3 regions of the Streptomyces sp. NPDC101132 genome follow, and region 3 is predicted to be linked to each of the others. Evidence: riboswitches for the same ligand, from Rfam matches in the RefSeq annotation. Region 3 holds a riboswitch; each other region holds the start of a gene.
What was found. Region 3 has a riboswitch for thiamine pyrophosphate ahead of thiC (phosphomethylpyrimidine synthase ThiC). Riboswitches for the same ligand answer to the same signal wherever they lie in the genome.

Region 1 (4,759 bases), on a different contig from region 3:
GGCAATATCGCGCGCGCCGTGAAGGGTGAGAAGATCGGCACGCTCGTGAGCGACCAGGGCACCCGGGCCTGAGCGACCCACCCCGCCCGAACCATCCACTCAAGACATGCAGGAGCACGTGGTGATCGAAGAAATCCTCCTCGAGGCCGAGGAGAAGATGGAGAAGGCCGTCGTGGTCGCCAAGGAGGACTTCGCCGCGATCCGCACCGGCCGTGCGCACCCGGCGATGTTCAACAAGATCGTGGCCGACTACTACGGCGCGCTGACCCCCATCAACCAGCTCGCGTCCTTCTCGGTGCCCGAGCCGCGCATGGCCGTGGTGACCCCGTTCGACGCGAGCGCGCTGCGCAACATCGAGCAGGCCATCCGCGACTCGGACCTCGGCGTCAACCCGAGCAACGACGGCCGCATCATCCGGGTCAACTTCCCGGAGCTCACCGAGGAGCGCCGCCGCGACTACATCAAGGTCGCCCGCGGCAAGGCCGAGGACTCGAAGGTCTCCATCCGCTCCGTGCGCCGCAAGGCCAAGGACGCCCTCGACAAGCTCGTGAAGGACAAGGAGTCCGGCGAGGACGAGGTGCGCCGCGCCGAGAAGGAGCTCGACGACACCACCGCGAAGTACGTCGCGCAGGTGGACGAGCTGCTCAAGCACAAGGAAGCCGAGCTCCTCGAGGTCTGATGAACGACTCTTCCTGGGCGGCGGAGCCGGTACCGGCGGGTCCCGCATACGATGTGCTCGGAGGGCCGCAGACTCGGCCCATGCCCATCGTGCCCGACGCCGCCGGTCGAGACTTCGAAGACCGGGAACCACGCGACCGGGGGGCGGCTCAGCCGAGCGGCCCCCTGTTCCGCGACGAGACGCCGCCGCAGGAGCCCATGCCCACGCCCCCGCCCCAGGCCCCGCAGGAGGCCTCCTCCCCGCCGCCGAAGAAGCGTGCGGGGCGGGACCTGCGCGCCGCCATAGGGGTCGGCGTCGGCCTCGGCGCCGTGATCTTCGCCTCGCTCTTCATCGTGAAGGCGGTCTTCGTCGGCGTCATCGCGGTCGCGGTGGTCGTCGGGCTGTGGGAGCTGACCTCCCGGCTCCAGGAGCGCAAGGGCATCAACGCGCCCCTGGTCCCGCTCGCCGTCGGCGGCGCCGCGATGGTCGTCGCCGGGTACGTGCGCGGGGCCGAGGGCGCCTGGGTCGCGATGGCCCTGACCGCGCTCGCCGTGCTCGTGTGGCGGATGACGGAGCCCCCCGAGGGCTACCTGAAGGACGTCACGGCCGGCGTGTTCGCCGCGTTCTACGTGCCGTTCCTCGCGACCTTCGTGGCGATGCTGCTGACCGCCGACGACGGCCCGCAGCGGGTGCTCACCTTCCTGGTCCTCACGGTGGTCAGCGACACCGGCGCCTACGCGGTGGGCTGGCGCTTCGGCAAGCACAAGCTCGCCCCGCGGATCAGCCCCGGGAAGACCCGGGAGGGACTCTTCGGCGCCGTGGCCTTCGCGATGGCGGCCGGTGCGCTGTGCATGGAGTTCCTGATCGACGGGGGCAGCTGGTGGCAGGGCCTGCTGCTGGGCCTCGCGGTCGCGGTCAGCGCCACCCTGGGCGACCTCGGTGAGTCGATGATCAAGCGGGACCTCGGCATCAAGGACATGGGCACCCTGCTGCCCGGTCACGGCGGGATCATGGACCGGCTGGACTCGCTGCTGCCCACCGCGCCGGTGGTGTGGCTGCTGCTGGCGCTCTTCGTGGGCACCGGCTGAGCCGTCCCGGGTATCCTGGAAGGCGCGTCACTCCCGAGTGGCGCGCCTTTCTCGTCCCCCGCGAGCCGCGGGGGGACGCCCTGTGAGGTCTCCTGGCGCCGGTCGCGCCAATGCCATCGGCTCCGTTTTCCGCGGAGGCCGGCCAGGCCTCGTCGTACTGAGGAGAAACCGATCATGGCCCGCCCCCTTCCGGGAGAACTGACCTTCGTCGCGCCCAAGGGGGCGAAGAAGCCGCCCCGGCACCTCGCCGACCTCTCGCCCGCCGAGCGGCGCGAGGCCGTGGCCGCGATCGGCGAGAAGCCGTTCCGCGCGAAGCAGCTCTCGCAGCACTACTTCGCCCGCTACGCGCACGACCCGGCCGAGTGGACCGACATCCCGGCCGCCGCGCGCGAGAAGCTCCAGCAGGAGCTGCTGCCCGACCTGATGAGCGTGGTCCGGCACATCAGCTGTGACGACGACACCACCCGCAAGACCCTCTGGAAGCTGCACGACGGCACGCTGGTCGAGTCCGTCCTGATGCGCTACCCGGACCGGGTCACCATGTGCATCTCCTCGCAGGCCGGCTGCGGCATGAACTGCCCGTTCTGCGCCACCGGACAGGCGGGCCTGGACCGCAACCTGTCCACCGCCGAGATCGTCCACCAGATCGTCGACGGCATGCGCGCCCTGCGCGACGGCGAGGTCCCGGGCGGCCCGGCCCGCCTGTCGAACATCGTCTTCATGGGCATGGGCGAGCCGCTGGCCAACTACAAGCGGGTCGTCGGCGCCATCCGCCGCCTGACCGACCCCGAGCCCGACGGCCTGGGCCTGTCGCAGCGCGGCATCACCGTCTCCACCGTCGGCCTGGTCCCGGCCATGCTGCGGTTCGCCGACGAGGGCTTCAAGTGCCGCCTCGCCGTCTCCCTGCACGCTCCCGACGACGAGCTGCGCGACACCCTCGTCCCCGTGAACACCCGCTGGAAGGTCCGCGAGGTCCTCGACGCGGCCTGGGAGTACGCCGAGAAGTCCGGCCGCCGCATCTCCATCGAGTACGCGCTGATCCGCGACATCAACGACCAGGCCTGGCGCGGCGACCTGCTGGGACGCCTCCTCAAGGGCAAGCGTGTGCACGTCAACCTGATCCCGCTCAACCCGACCCCGGGCTCCAAGTGGACGGCCTCCCGCCCCGAGGACGAGCGGGCCTTCGTCCAGGCCATCGCCGGCCACGGCGTCCCGGTGACCGTCCGCGACACCCGTGGCCAGGAGATCGACGGAGCGTGCGGACAGCTCGCCGCCAGCGAGCGGTAACCTGGCCCCGTACATCTGCATATTCCGACAGGGGAGCGCCACAGCGCTGAGAGTGCGGGCACCGTCACGCCGCAGACCCTCTGAACCTCGCCCGGGTCATTCCGGGTAGGAAGTTCGGTCATCACTCAAGCTGTTGCGCCCTGCCCCGGCGTCCGCTCCCAGAGCGCCGGGGCGGGGCCGCGTCTTCTCCTGGTCACTCCAGGAGGAATGTTCCGTGAGCACCACCAAGAAGATGGCGGGCGCCGTGCTGGCCACCGCCCTGGGCGCGGCCGCGCTCGCCGGCTGCGGCAACGGTGACGAGAAGGACGGTGCGGCGCCGGGCGGCGGGCCGAAGTCCAAGACGGTCACCCTCGTCAGCCACGACTCCTTCAACGCCACCCCGGCCGTGCTGAAGGAGTTCGAGCAGCAGAGCGGCTACACGGTCAAGGTCCTCAAGAGCGGTGACGCGGGCGCGGCCCTCAACCAGGAGATCCTCACCAAGGGCTCCCCGCGCGGCGACGTCTTCTTCGGCGTCGACAACACGCTGCTCTCCCGCGCCCTCGACAACGGCATCTTCGTCCCGTACGAGGCCAAGGGCCTGGCGGAGGTCCCCGAGCAGTACCAGCTGGACAAGGCCGAGCACCGCGTCACCCCGGTCGACTCCGGCGACATCTGCGTCAACTACGACAAGAAGTTCTTCGCCGACAAGAAGCTGGCCCCGCCGGTCACCCTCGACGACCTGGTCAAGCCCGAGTACAAGAACCTCCTGGTCACCGAGAACGCCTCGACCTCGTCGCCCGGCCTCGGCTTCCTCCTCGCGACCGTCGGCAAGTACGGCGAGGACGGCTGGAAGGACTACTGGACCAGGCTCAAGGCCAACGGCGTCGAGGTCGTCGACGGCTGGGAGCAGGCCTACAACGAGCGCTTCTCCGGCTCCGCGGGCGGCAAGAAGGCCAAGGGCGACCGCCCGCTGGTCGTCTCCTACGCCTCCAGCCCGCCGGTCGAGGTGCTGTACGGCGAGCCGCAGCCGGCCGTGGCGCCCACCGGCGTCTCCACCGGCACCTGCTTCCGCCAGACCGAGTTCGCCGGCCTGCTCCGGGGCGCGAAGAACGAGGCGGGCGGCAAGGCCCTGCTGGACTTCCTGATCAGCAAGAAGTTCCAGGAGGACATGCCGCTCCAGATGTTCGTGAACCCGGTGGTCAAGGACGCGAAGCTGCCGGAGATCTTCACCAAGCACGGCGTGGTGGTCGAGAAGCCGGAGACCGTCGCTCCGGACGCGATCGCCAAGAACCGTGAGCAGTGGGTCGGGGCATGGACCTCGCTCGTGCTGAAGTAGCGGAGGACGCGGTCCGGGAGGTGCCCGCGGGCTCCTCCCGGCGCGCGACGGCGGTGCGGCTGGGCCTGATGGCCCTGCCGCTCGCCTTCTTCGCGATCTTCTTCGCCTGGCCCGTGGCCGCGATCGTGGGCCGCGGGATCAGGACCGGCACCGGCTGGCAGTTCGGCCGGATCGGCGAGGTGCTCACCCGGCCCGACATCGCCGGGGTGCTGTGGTTCACCACCTGGCAGGCGCTCGCCTCCACGGCACTCACGCTGCTGATCGCGCTCCCCGGCGCGTACGTCTTCGCGCGCTTCGAGTTCCCCGGCAAGCAGCTGCTGCGGGCCGTGGTCACCGTCCCCTTCGTGCTGCCGACCGTCGTGGTGGGCACGGCCTTCCTGGCGCTACTGGGCCGGGGCGGGATGCTGGACG
Region 2 (4,759 bases), on a different contig from region 3:
CAAGACGTGTCCACCCATCGGACACGTTTTTGGACACTCTGATGGACCGGAGGCCCCGGAGCCCCTCCCGAACCGGCGGAACCGACGATTCCGGTTGCTCAGAGGAGTCGGGACCGCACGCGCTTGGCCAGGTCGGCGGCGGCCGCACCGGGGTCGTCGGCCTCGGTGATCGCACGGACCACGACCACCCGGGAGGCGCCGGCGTCCAGCACCTCGTCCAGGTTCCCGGCGTCGATGCCGCCGATGGCGAACCACGGCCGGTCCTGGCCGAGCGAGGCCGCGTACCGGACCAGGTCGAGGCCCGGGGCGTGGCGGCCGGGCTTGGTGGGGGTGGGCCAGCAGGGGCCGGTGCAGAAGTAGTCGACACCCGGCTCGGCGGCGGCCGCGGCGACCTCGGACTCCGCGTGGCAGGAGCGGCCGATCAGCACGCCGTCGCCCAGGATCGCGCGGGCGGCCGGGACGGGGATGTCGCCCTGGCCGAGGTGCAGCACGTCGGAGCCGATGGCGTGCGCGACGTCGGCGCGGTCGTTGACCGCGAGCAGCCGGCCGTGGCGGCGGGCGGCCTCGGCGAAGACCTGGAGGTGCTCCAGCTCCTCTGCGGCCTCCATGCCCTTGTCGCGCAGCTGCACGACGTCGACCCCGCCGGCGAGGACGGCGTCGAGGAACTCGGGGAGGTCCCCCTGGCGCTTGCGCGCGTCCGTGCAGAGGTAGAGCCGGGCGTCGGACAGGGCGGCGCGGGCGTCGACGGACATGGAGGTACCCCCCGGGTGGGGCGGCGTACGGGCCGCTCGGGCCCGTACGCCGCGTGGTGGTTCGGTTCGGATCAGACGGCGAGCGCCTGGGCGCGGCGCTTCACTTCCGTGCCGCGATTCTCACTCAGGGCCTGTGCCGGCGTGCCGGGCAGGGTCGGGTCCGCCGTGAAGAGCCACTCCAGCATCTCCTCGTCGGTGAAGCCGTCGTCCCGCAGCAGCGTGAGGGTTCCGGAGAGGCCCTTGACCACCTTGTCGCCGTCGATGAAGGCGGCCGGCACCTGGAGGGCGCGGTTCTCACCGCGGCGCACCGCGATCAGCTGGCCCTCCTTCACCAGCTGGCGGATGCGCGTCACCTCGACGTCCAGCATTTCGGCGATGTCGGGGAGGTAGAGCCACTCGGGGACGAGAGCATCGATCTTTGCGTCAATCTCGGTCACGGGACAAGCCTGCCATCCCGGACCGACAGCCGGTACCCGGGCGGTGCCGGAGGGGGTACGGCGAACCGCACCCCCGCGCGTCAGCGGGCGGCGGACTTCAGCGGGGCCGCGGCGTCGGCCACCCGGGCCGGGTCCACCGGGACGCCGCTCTCGATGAGCTTGCGGCCCTGCGCCAGGTCCCGGGGCCGGCCCACGGCCAGCACCGCGACCAGGGCCTCGCCGCGCAGCCAGCACGCGGACCAGGCGGCCTCGGCCGGGTCCCCGCGCCAGACCAGCGCGTCGCCCTCGGCGTGGTGGCCCGCGTACTGCACGAAGCGGCCGAACTGCTCCGACCAGAAGTAGGGCACCGGGTCGTACACGAGGGCCTCGCCGCCGGGCCCGGCCAGGATGTTCGCGGCCACCGTCCGGGGACCCTGGAGGGCGTTGTCCCAGTGGTGGACGACGAGCCGCCCGCCGAAGCGCGCCGAGGGGAAGGAGGCGCAGTCGCCGACCGCGTACACGTCGGGCAGCGAGGTGGCCAGGTGGTCGTCGGCGGTGACGGAGCCGTCCGCGCCCCGCTCGATGCCCGAGCCGTCGAGCCAGCCGGTCGCGGGCCGGGCGCCGATGCCCACGACCACGGCACCCGCGGGCAGCTCGGTGCCGTCGGCGAGCACCACGGCGCCGGGGGTGACCTCGGCCACCCGGGCGCCGGTCACCAGGCGGGCGCCGGCCTCGGCGTACCAGCCGGACATCGCGTCGGCGACCTCGGCGGGCAGCGCACCGGCGAGCGGGCGGGCTGCCGCCTCGACCACGGTGACGGCGCAGCCGGCCTCGCGGGCGGCGGTGGCGAACTCGGCGCCGATCCAGCCGGCGCCCACCACGACGACGTCGTGCCGCTCGGTGATCACGGGCTTCAGCCGCTCGGCGTCGTCGAGGGTGCGCAGCAGGTGCACGCCCGGCACGCCCTCGGTGCCCGGGAGAGTGAGGGGCTCGGCGCCGGTGGCGAGGACCAGGGTGGCGTACGGGACCGGGCCCGCGGAGGTGTCCACCTCGTGGTCGGCGGCGCGCAGGCCGGTGACCTCGACGCCGAGGCGCAGCTCGATGCCGAGCCCCTGGAAGTCGACGTCGAAGGCGGAGTCCTCGGCCTTGCCGAGCAGCACCGCCTTGGAGAGCGGCGGCCGGTCGTACGGCTGGTGGGGTTCGGCGCCGAGCAGGGTCACCGGTCCCGTCCAGCCCTGTTCGCGCAGGGCCACGGCGGTCTGCACGCCCGCCATGCCCGCGCCGACGATGACGACGCCGTGCGCCGTGTCCTGGGTCTGACTCAGCTGATCGCTCACGCCGCACACCCTAACCACCTGACGGATCGTCAGGAAAGTCGGTGTCCGTCCGGGGCGGAGCGCCGCTCGCGGCGTGCTCGCGGGCGGCCTTACCCGCGCTCGGGGCCGGGGGATAGTCTGGCCACCGTACCTATCGCGGGAGCCCGGGCGGACCGGGCTGAGAGGGAGGCTGGCCGGCCTCCGACCGTACGAACCTGATCCGGGTCATGCCGGCGAAGGGAGGGGCTGGACGCCCATGCACCCATCTCGTAAGGGATCCGACGTCCTCGTCATCGGGGGCGGGATCATCGGCCTGGTCACGGCCTGGCGCGCCGCGCGGCGCGGGCTGCGCACCGCGCTCGCCGACCCGCGGCCCGGCGGCGGCGCCGCCCAGGTGGCGGCCGGCATGCTCGCCGCCGTCACCGAACTCCACTACGGCGAGGAGACCCTGCTCGGCCTCAACCTCGCCTCCGCCGCCCGCTACCCCGAGTTCGAGGCGGAGTTGACCGAGGCGAGCGGCGGCCTGGACATCGGCTACCGCGCCTGCGGCACGCTGGCCGTGGCGCTGGACGCGGACGACCGTACGCACCTGCGCGAGCTGCACGCGCTGCAGCGGCGCTGCGGGCTGGAGTCGGAGTGGCTCACCGGCCGCGAGTGCCGCCGCCTGGAGCCGATGCTGGCGCCCGGGGTGCGCGGCGGGCTTCGCGTCGACGGCGACCACCAGGTGGATCCGCGGCGGCTGGCCGCGGCCCTGGTCGCGGCCTGCGAGCGGGCCGGCGTGCTCTTCCACCAGACCTCCGTGGAGCGGCTGACCGTCACCGCCGACCGGGCCGCCGGCGCCGTGCTCGACACCGGCGAGGAACTCGCCGCCGACCAGGTGGTGCTGGCCGCCGGCAGCCACAGCGGCCGGCTGGCCGGCCTGCCGCCGGAGGTCGTGCCGCCGGTCCGGCCGGTCAAGGGTCAGGTGCTGCGGCTGACGGTGCCGGGGGCGTACGCGCCGTTCCTCACCCGCACGGTCCGCGCCGTGGTCCGCGGCAGCCACGTCTACCTGGTGCCCCGGGAGAACGGCGAGCTGGTCGTCGGGGCCACCAGCGAGGAGCTGGGCTGGGACACCACCGTCACCGCGGGCGGGGTGTACGAACTCCTCCGCGACGCCCACGAGCTGGTGCCCGGCCTGACCGAACTCCCGCTCACCGAGACCCGGGCCGGCCTGCGCCCCGCCTCCCCCGACAACGCCCCGCTGCTGGGCCCCACGGAGCTGCCCGGCCTGCACCTGGCCACCGGGCACTACCGCAACGGCGTGCTGCTGACCCCCCTCACCGGCGAGGTGATGGCGGAGCTGCTGGCCACCGGTGAACTGCCGGAGGTGGCCCGCGCGTTCACGCCGCGCCGCTTCTCCCCCGCAGCAGTACGTGAGGAGTCCCTCGTATGACCGTGTCCGTGAACGGCGAACCCCGCGAGATCGCCGCCGGGACCACGCTGGACGCGCTGGTCGCCACCCTGACCTCGGCTCCCTCCGGGGTGGCCGCCGCCGTCAACGAGACCGTGGTGCCGCGCGGCCAGTGGCCGGCGACGGCCCTCGGCGACGGCGACCGGGTCGAGGTGCTGACCGCGGTGCAGGGAGGCTGAGCATGTCCGACCTCCTCACCCTCGGCGGCCGGACCTTCTCCTCCCGCCTGATCATGGGCACCGGAGGCGCGCCCAGCCTGGACGTCCTGGAACGCGCCCTGGTCGCCTCCGGCACCGAGCTGACCACGGTGGCGATGCGCCGCCTGGACCCCACGGTGCAGGGCTCGGTGCTCTCGGTGCTGTCCAGGCTGGGGATCCAGGTGCTGCCGAACACCGCCGGGTGCTTCACGGCCGGCGAGGCGGTGCTGACCGCGCGGCTGGCCCGGGAGGCGCTGGGCACCGACTGGATCAAGCTGGAGGTGGTCGCCGACGAGCGGACCCTGCTGCCGGACCCGGTCGAGCTGCTGGACGCCGCCGAGGTGCTGGTGGACGACGGCTTCACCGTGCTGCCGTACACGAACGACGACCCGGTGCTCGCGCGGAAGCTGGAGGACGCGGGGTGCGCGGCGATCATGCCGCTGGGGTCGCCGATCGGTTCCGGACTCGGCATCCGCAACCCGCACAACTTCCAGCTGATAACCGAGCGGGCGGGGGTGCCGGTGATCCTGGACGCGGGGGCGGGCACGGCCTCGGACGCGGCGCTGGCGATGGAACTGGGGTGCGCCGCGGTGATGCTGGCCTCCGCCGTGACGCGGGCGCAGGAGCC
Region 3 (4,759 bases):
GGCAGCGGGAGGGCGGCGAGCGGGAGAAGTACCTGCGGGACGCGAAGATCCTGGAGGAGGGGCTCGCCAAGGAGCCCGGCAACGCGCGCTACGCCTTCTACCTGGCCCAGAGCTGGCGCGACGCCGGCGAGAAGGAGAAGTCCCTGGCCGCCTACGACCGGCGCGCGGCCATGGACGGCTGGGTCGAGGAGACGTACCTCGCCCGGGTGTACGCCGCGCGGCTCGCCGCCGAACTGGAGCGGCCGGCGGCCGAGGTCATGGACCGCTACCTGCGCGCGTACGAGAGCCGGCCCACCCGTGCCGAGGCCATCGGCGACCTCGCCCGGCTGTGCCGCCTGGAGGGGCGCTGGCCCCTGGCCCACCTGTTCGCCCGCCGTGCGGTGGCCGTCCCGCGCCCGGAGGACATCCTGTTCGTGGAGTTCGCCTGGCACGACTGGCGCGCGCTCGACGAGCTGGCCGTCGCCGCCTACTGGACCGGCGAGTACCAGGAGTGCCTGGACTGCTGCGAACGGCTGCTCGGGGACGGCCTGTTGCCGGAGGACCAGCGCGAACGGGTCACCGCGAACCGCGACTTCGCCCGCGCGAAGCTCGGCTCGGCGTACCAGACCGTCGCCTGACCGGCGTACGCCCGGCGCCACCGGGAAGGTGCCGCCGGACGGGCCCGCGACTCCCCCCATAGGGTCGCGGGACCGTCCGGTGCGGCTGCGGCGGCCGGTGGGTCAGTCGGCCAGCGGCAGGTAGACGCGGTTGCCCGCGGCGGCGAACTCGGCGGACTTCTCCGCCATGCCGGCCTGGATCTCCTCGGCCTTCAGGTCCCCGCCGTGCTCGCGCCGGATGTCCTGCGAGATCTTCATGGAGCAGAACTTCGGGCCGCACATCGAGCAGAAGTGCGCGGTCTTGGCCGGCTCGGCCGGAAGCGTCTCGTCGTGGAACTCGCGGGCGGTGTCCGGGTCGAGGGCCAGGTTGAACTGGTCCTCCCAGCGGAACTCGAAGCGCGCGTCGGACAGCGCGTCGTCCCACTCCTGGGCACCCGGGTGGCCCTTGGCCAGGTCCGCGGCGTGCGCGGCGATCTTGTACGTGATCACCCCGGTCTTGACGTCGTCCCGGTTCGGCAGGCCCAGGTGCTCCTTGGGCGTGACGTAGCAGAGCATCGCGGTGCCCCACCAGGCGATCATCGCGGCGCCGATGCCCGAGGTGATGTGGTCGTACGCGGGCGCGACGTCCGTGGTCAGCGGGCCGAGCGTGTAGAACGGCGCCTCCTCGCAGATCTCCTGCTGGAGGTCGATGTTCTCCTTGATCTTGTGCATCGGGACGTGGCCCGGGCCCTCGATCATGGTCTGTACGTTGTGGCGCTTGGCGATCGTGTTCAGCTCGCCCAGCGTCTTCAGCTCGGCGAACTGCGCGGCGTCGTTGGCGTCCGCGATCGAGCCGGGGCGCAGGCCGTCGCCGAGCGAGTACGTGACGTCGTACGCCGCCAGGATCTCGCAGAGCTCCTCGAAGTTCGTGTAGAGGAAGTTCTCCTTGTGGTGCGCGAGGCACCAGGCGGCCATGATCGAGCCGCCGCGCGAGACGATGCCGGTCTTGCGGCGGGCGGTGAGCGGCACGTACGGCAGCAGCACGCCGGCGTGGACGGTCATGTAGTCGACGCCCTGCTCGGCCTGCTCGATGACAGTGTCCTTGTAGATCTCCCAGGTCAGCTCCTCGGCCTTGCCGTCGACCTTCTCCAGGGCCTGGTAGAGGGGCACGGTGCCGATCGGGACGGGGGAGTTGCGCAGCACCCACTCGCGGGTGGTGTGGATGTTGCGGCCGGTGGAGAGGTCCATGACCGTGTCGGCGCCCCAGCGGGTGGCCCAGGTCATCTTCTCGACCTCCTCCTCGATGGAGGAGGTCACGGCGGAGTTGCCGATGTTGGCGTTGACCTTCACCAGGAACTTCTTGCCGATGATCATCGGCTCGATCTCCGGGTGGTTGACGTTCGCCGGGAGCACCGCGCGGCCGGCGGCGATCTCCTCGCGGACGACCTCGGGGGAGACGTTCTCGCGGATCGCGACGTACTCCATCTCCGGGGTGATCTCACCGCGGCGGGCGTACGCGAGCTGCGTGACGGCCTGGCCGTCGCGGCCGCGGCGCGGCAGGCGCGGGCGGCCCGGGAAGACCGCGTCGAGGTTCTTGAGGCCGCCGCGGGGCGAGGTGTGCTTGATGCCGTCGTCCTCGGGGCGCACGGGACGGCCCGCGTACTCCTCGGTGTCGCCGCGGCCGATGATCCAGTTCTCGCGCAGCGGCGGCAGGCCGCGGCGGACGTCGGTCTCGATCTGCGGGTCGGTGTACGGACCGGACGTGTCGTAGAGCGTCACGTCCTTGCCGTTGGTGAGGTGGACCTGGCGAACCGGCACGCGGATGTCGGGGCGGGAGCCCGCGACGTAGCCCTTGTGCCAGCCCGGCTGGCGCTCGCTCTGGCCGTCCTGGCTGATGGCAGGCGTGCGTGCATCCTGAATGGTCATGAGACCCATCTCCCTACGCCGGCATTACCCGGTAACAGGTTCGGCGGTCGACGCAGCCTCCTCCCGTACCCGTCGTCTTCGACGCGCGTACGGTGATCAGCGCCCTCTCAGCCCGGTGCTCCGAGCTCCCGCGTTGTGCAAAGGTGCCCCCACGCTAGCGTCATCTGTGGCGCGCTGAACAGTGGGCCCCCTCAACTCTTGCGATGATCGGCCGGTGACCACACCGCCGCGGCCTCCCGTCGACCCCCATGACCCCACCGGCCACTCCGGCCCCTCACAGGGCTACGCCGGGCCAGGCGACCCCGACTTCGGGCACGGGGCGCACGAGGGCGGCGGGCACGGGAGCGGGCACTCGCACGGCGGCACCGGCGGGCATGGCGGGAACGCTGGGCACGGCGGGAACGGCGGGCACTCCCACGGCGGCCACTCCCACGGCGGCCACTCGCACGGGCACGGTCCGGCGGCCCCCGTCTCGAAGCACCTGCGCAAGGTCATCGCCGCCGTGCTGATCCCGTTCGCCGCCGCGGTCGTGGTGGGCCTGGTGGTGCTGTGGCCCGGCGGCGCACCCTCGCACGAGCGCACCGGGGTCGGCTTCGACCGCCAGACGCAGGAAGGGCGGGTGGCCACGCTTCAGCGGGTGGACTGCAAGGAGGTCAACGTCGCCCAGGTGCCGCCCACCGGGGACACCTCCACGCCCGAGGGGCGCGAGGCGCAGCAGCGGCAGACTGGGCAGTGCGCGAAGGCGACGATCGAGGTCACCACCGGTCCCGACAAGGGGCGTACATTCCTGGAGATCGTCCAGCCGGGCGCTCCGCGGCAGTTGACCGAGGGTCAGGAGGTCGTGGTCGCGTACGCGCCGGACGCCCCCCGCGACCTCCAGTACTCCGTGGTCGACGTCAACCGTGAGCTGCCGCTCGCGCTGCTGGCCGGCATCTTCGCGCTGGCCGTGGTGCTGGTGGGGCGGATGCGCGGGGTGTTCGCGCTGGTCGCGCTCGCCGTCAGCTTCGCCGTGCTGGTCCTCTTCATCCTGCCGGCGATCCTCCAGGGGTCGAACCCGCTGCTCGTCGCGGTGGTCGGGGCGAGCGCCATCATGCTGATCGCGCTCTACATGTGCCACGGCGTGACGGCACGCACGTCCGTCGCGGTCCTGGGGACCCTGGTCTCGCTGCTGCTGATCGGCGTGCTCGGGTCCGGGTTCATCGGGTCGGCGTTCCTGAGCGGGAACACGGATGACAACACGGGTCTGATCCACGGGCTCTACCCGGAGATCGACATGAGCGGCCTGCTGTTGGCAGGTGTGATCATCGGGTCCCTCGGCGTGCTCGACGACGTGACCGTCACGCAGACGTCGGCCGTCTGGGAACTGCACGCGGCGGACCCCACGATGGGGCCACGGGCCTTGTACCGCGCGGCCATCCGGATCGGCCGCGACCACATCGCCTCGGTGGTCAACACGCTGGTGCTCGCCTATGCCGGCGCGGCCCTGCCCTTGTTGCTGCTGTTCTCGATCGCACAGAGCAGTGTGGGTTCCGTGGCCAACAGCGAGCTGGTGGCCGAGGAGATCGTACGGACCCTCGTGGGCTCGATCGGGCTCGTCGCGTCCGTGCCGGTGACGACGGCGCTGGCCGCCCTGGTGGTTTCGGCCGACCGGCCGGTGTCCCCGTCCGCCGCCCCGGCCGGGGGGCCGGGACGAACGGGCGGACGGGGTCGCCGCCGTAAGCGCTGAGTGACCGCCGGGAGGGACGGACGGGTCACGGGGTGGGGACCGGGCGGCTCAGCGCGTCGGCACGCTGAGAGTCGCTCGTCGTACGCGAACCGCTCGGGACGCACGCGTACGGACCGGTTCCCGCCGGCCGTGGTTCAGCCCGCGTTCTGCTCGTTCTGCTGCGTACGCGTCTCGGCAAGGATCTTGTCGAGGGCTTCGTCGAGGTTCTCCTCGAAGTCGCCGAGGTTGCGCTCCTGACCGAGCGGCACCAGCCGGTCGGTCCGGTCGAGGAACGCGACAAGAGGGGCCGCACTGGCCCGGAACAGGGCTCGGTCGGTGCCGACCTGGAGCCTGATGTGGACATCGGACAGCTCCTCGGGGTCGGTGGGGGCGATGTGCACATCGCCGTCACCGCATGGCTTGTTGATGCCGTCGAGAAGCAACTCCCGGCCGAACGCCCAGGTCACGGGCGCGTCGCCGGGAAGGTGGAAAGTCAGGCGTACTGCGTAGGGGTCACGAGCGTCGTACCGGAGCTCCACCGGGATCCGGAACG

Region 1: another riboswitch for thiamine pyrophosphate. It lies ahead of ACIQUR_RS10580 (thiamine ABC transporter substrate binding subunit); the one in region 3 lies ahead of thiC (phosphomethylpyrimidine synthase ThiC).
Region 2: another riboswitch for thiamine pyrophosphate. It lies ahead of thiO (glycine oxidase ThiO); the one in region 3 lies ahead of thiC (phosphomethylpyrimidine synthase ThiC).

What each region holds. Positions count from the first base shown of each region.
Region 1 covers NZ_JBIVYX010000004.1:24,410-29,168, reverse strand. Annotated here, with positions in the region: gene pyrH (UMP kinase) at 1-72, shown strand, start outside; gene frr (ribosome recycling factor) at 122-679, shown strand; gene ACIQUR_RS10590 (phosphatidate cytidylyltransferase) at 679-1,746, shown strand; gene rlmN (23S rRNA (adenine(2503)-C(2))-methyltransferase RlmN) at 1,921-3,033, shown strand; TPP riboswitch at 3,053-3,163, shown strand; gene ACIQUR_RS10580 (thiamine ABC transporter substrate binding subunit) at 3,248-4,348, shown strand; gene ACIQUR_RS10575 (ABC transporter permease) at 4,417-4,759, shown strand, end outside.
Region 2 covers NZ_JBIVYX010000003.1:293,505-298,263, reverse strand. Annotated here, with positions in the region: gene thiE (thiamine phosphate synthase) at 99-752, opposite strand; gene ACIQUR_RS08920 (Rv2175c family DNA-binding protein) at 824-1,189, opposite strand; gene ACIQUR_RS08915 (NAD(P)/FAD-dependent oxidoreductase) at 1,270-2,505, opposite strand; TPP riboswitch at 2,631-2,743, shown strand; gene thiO (glycine oxidase ThiO) at 2,741-3,916, shown strand; gene thiS (sulfur carrier protein ThiS) at 3,913-4,113, shown strand; gene ACIQUR_RS08900 (thiazole synthase) at 4,116-4,759, shown strand, end outside.
Region 3 covers NZ_JBIVYX010000011.1:197,653-202,411, forward strand. Annotated here, with positions in the region: gene ACIQUR_RS25370 (glycosyltransferase) at 1-617, shown strand, start outside; gene thiC (phosphomethylpyrimidine synthase ThiC) at 720-2,501, opposite strand; TPP riboswitch at 2,495-2,643, opposite strand; gene ACIQUR_RS25380 (YibE/F family protein) at 2,716-4,227, shown strand; gene ACIQUR_RS25385 (SsgA family sporulation/cell division regulator) at 4,362-4,759, opposite strand, start outside.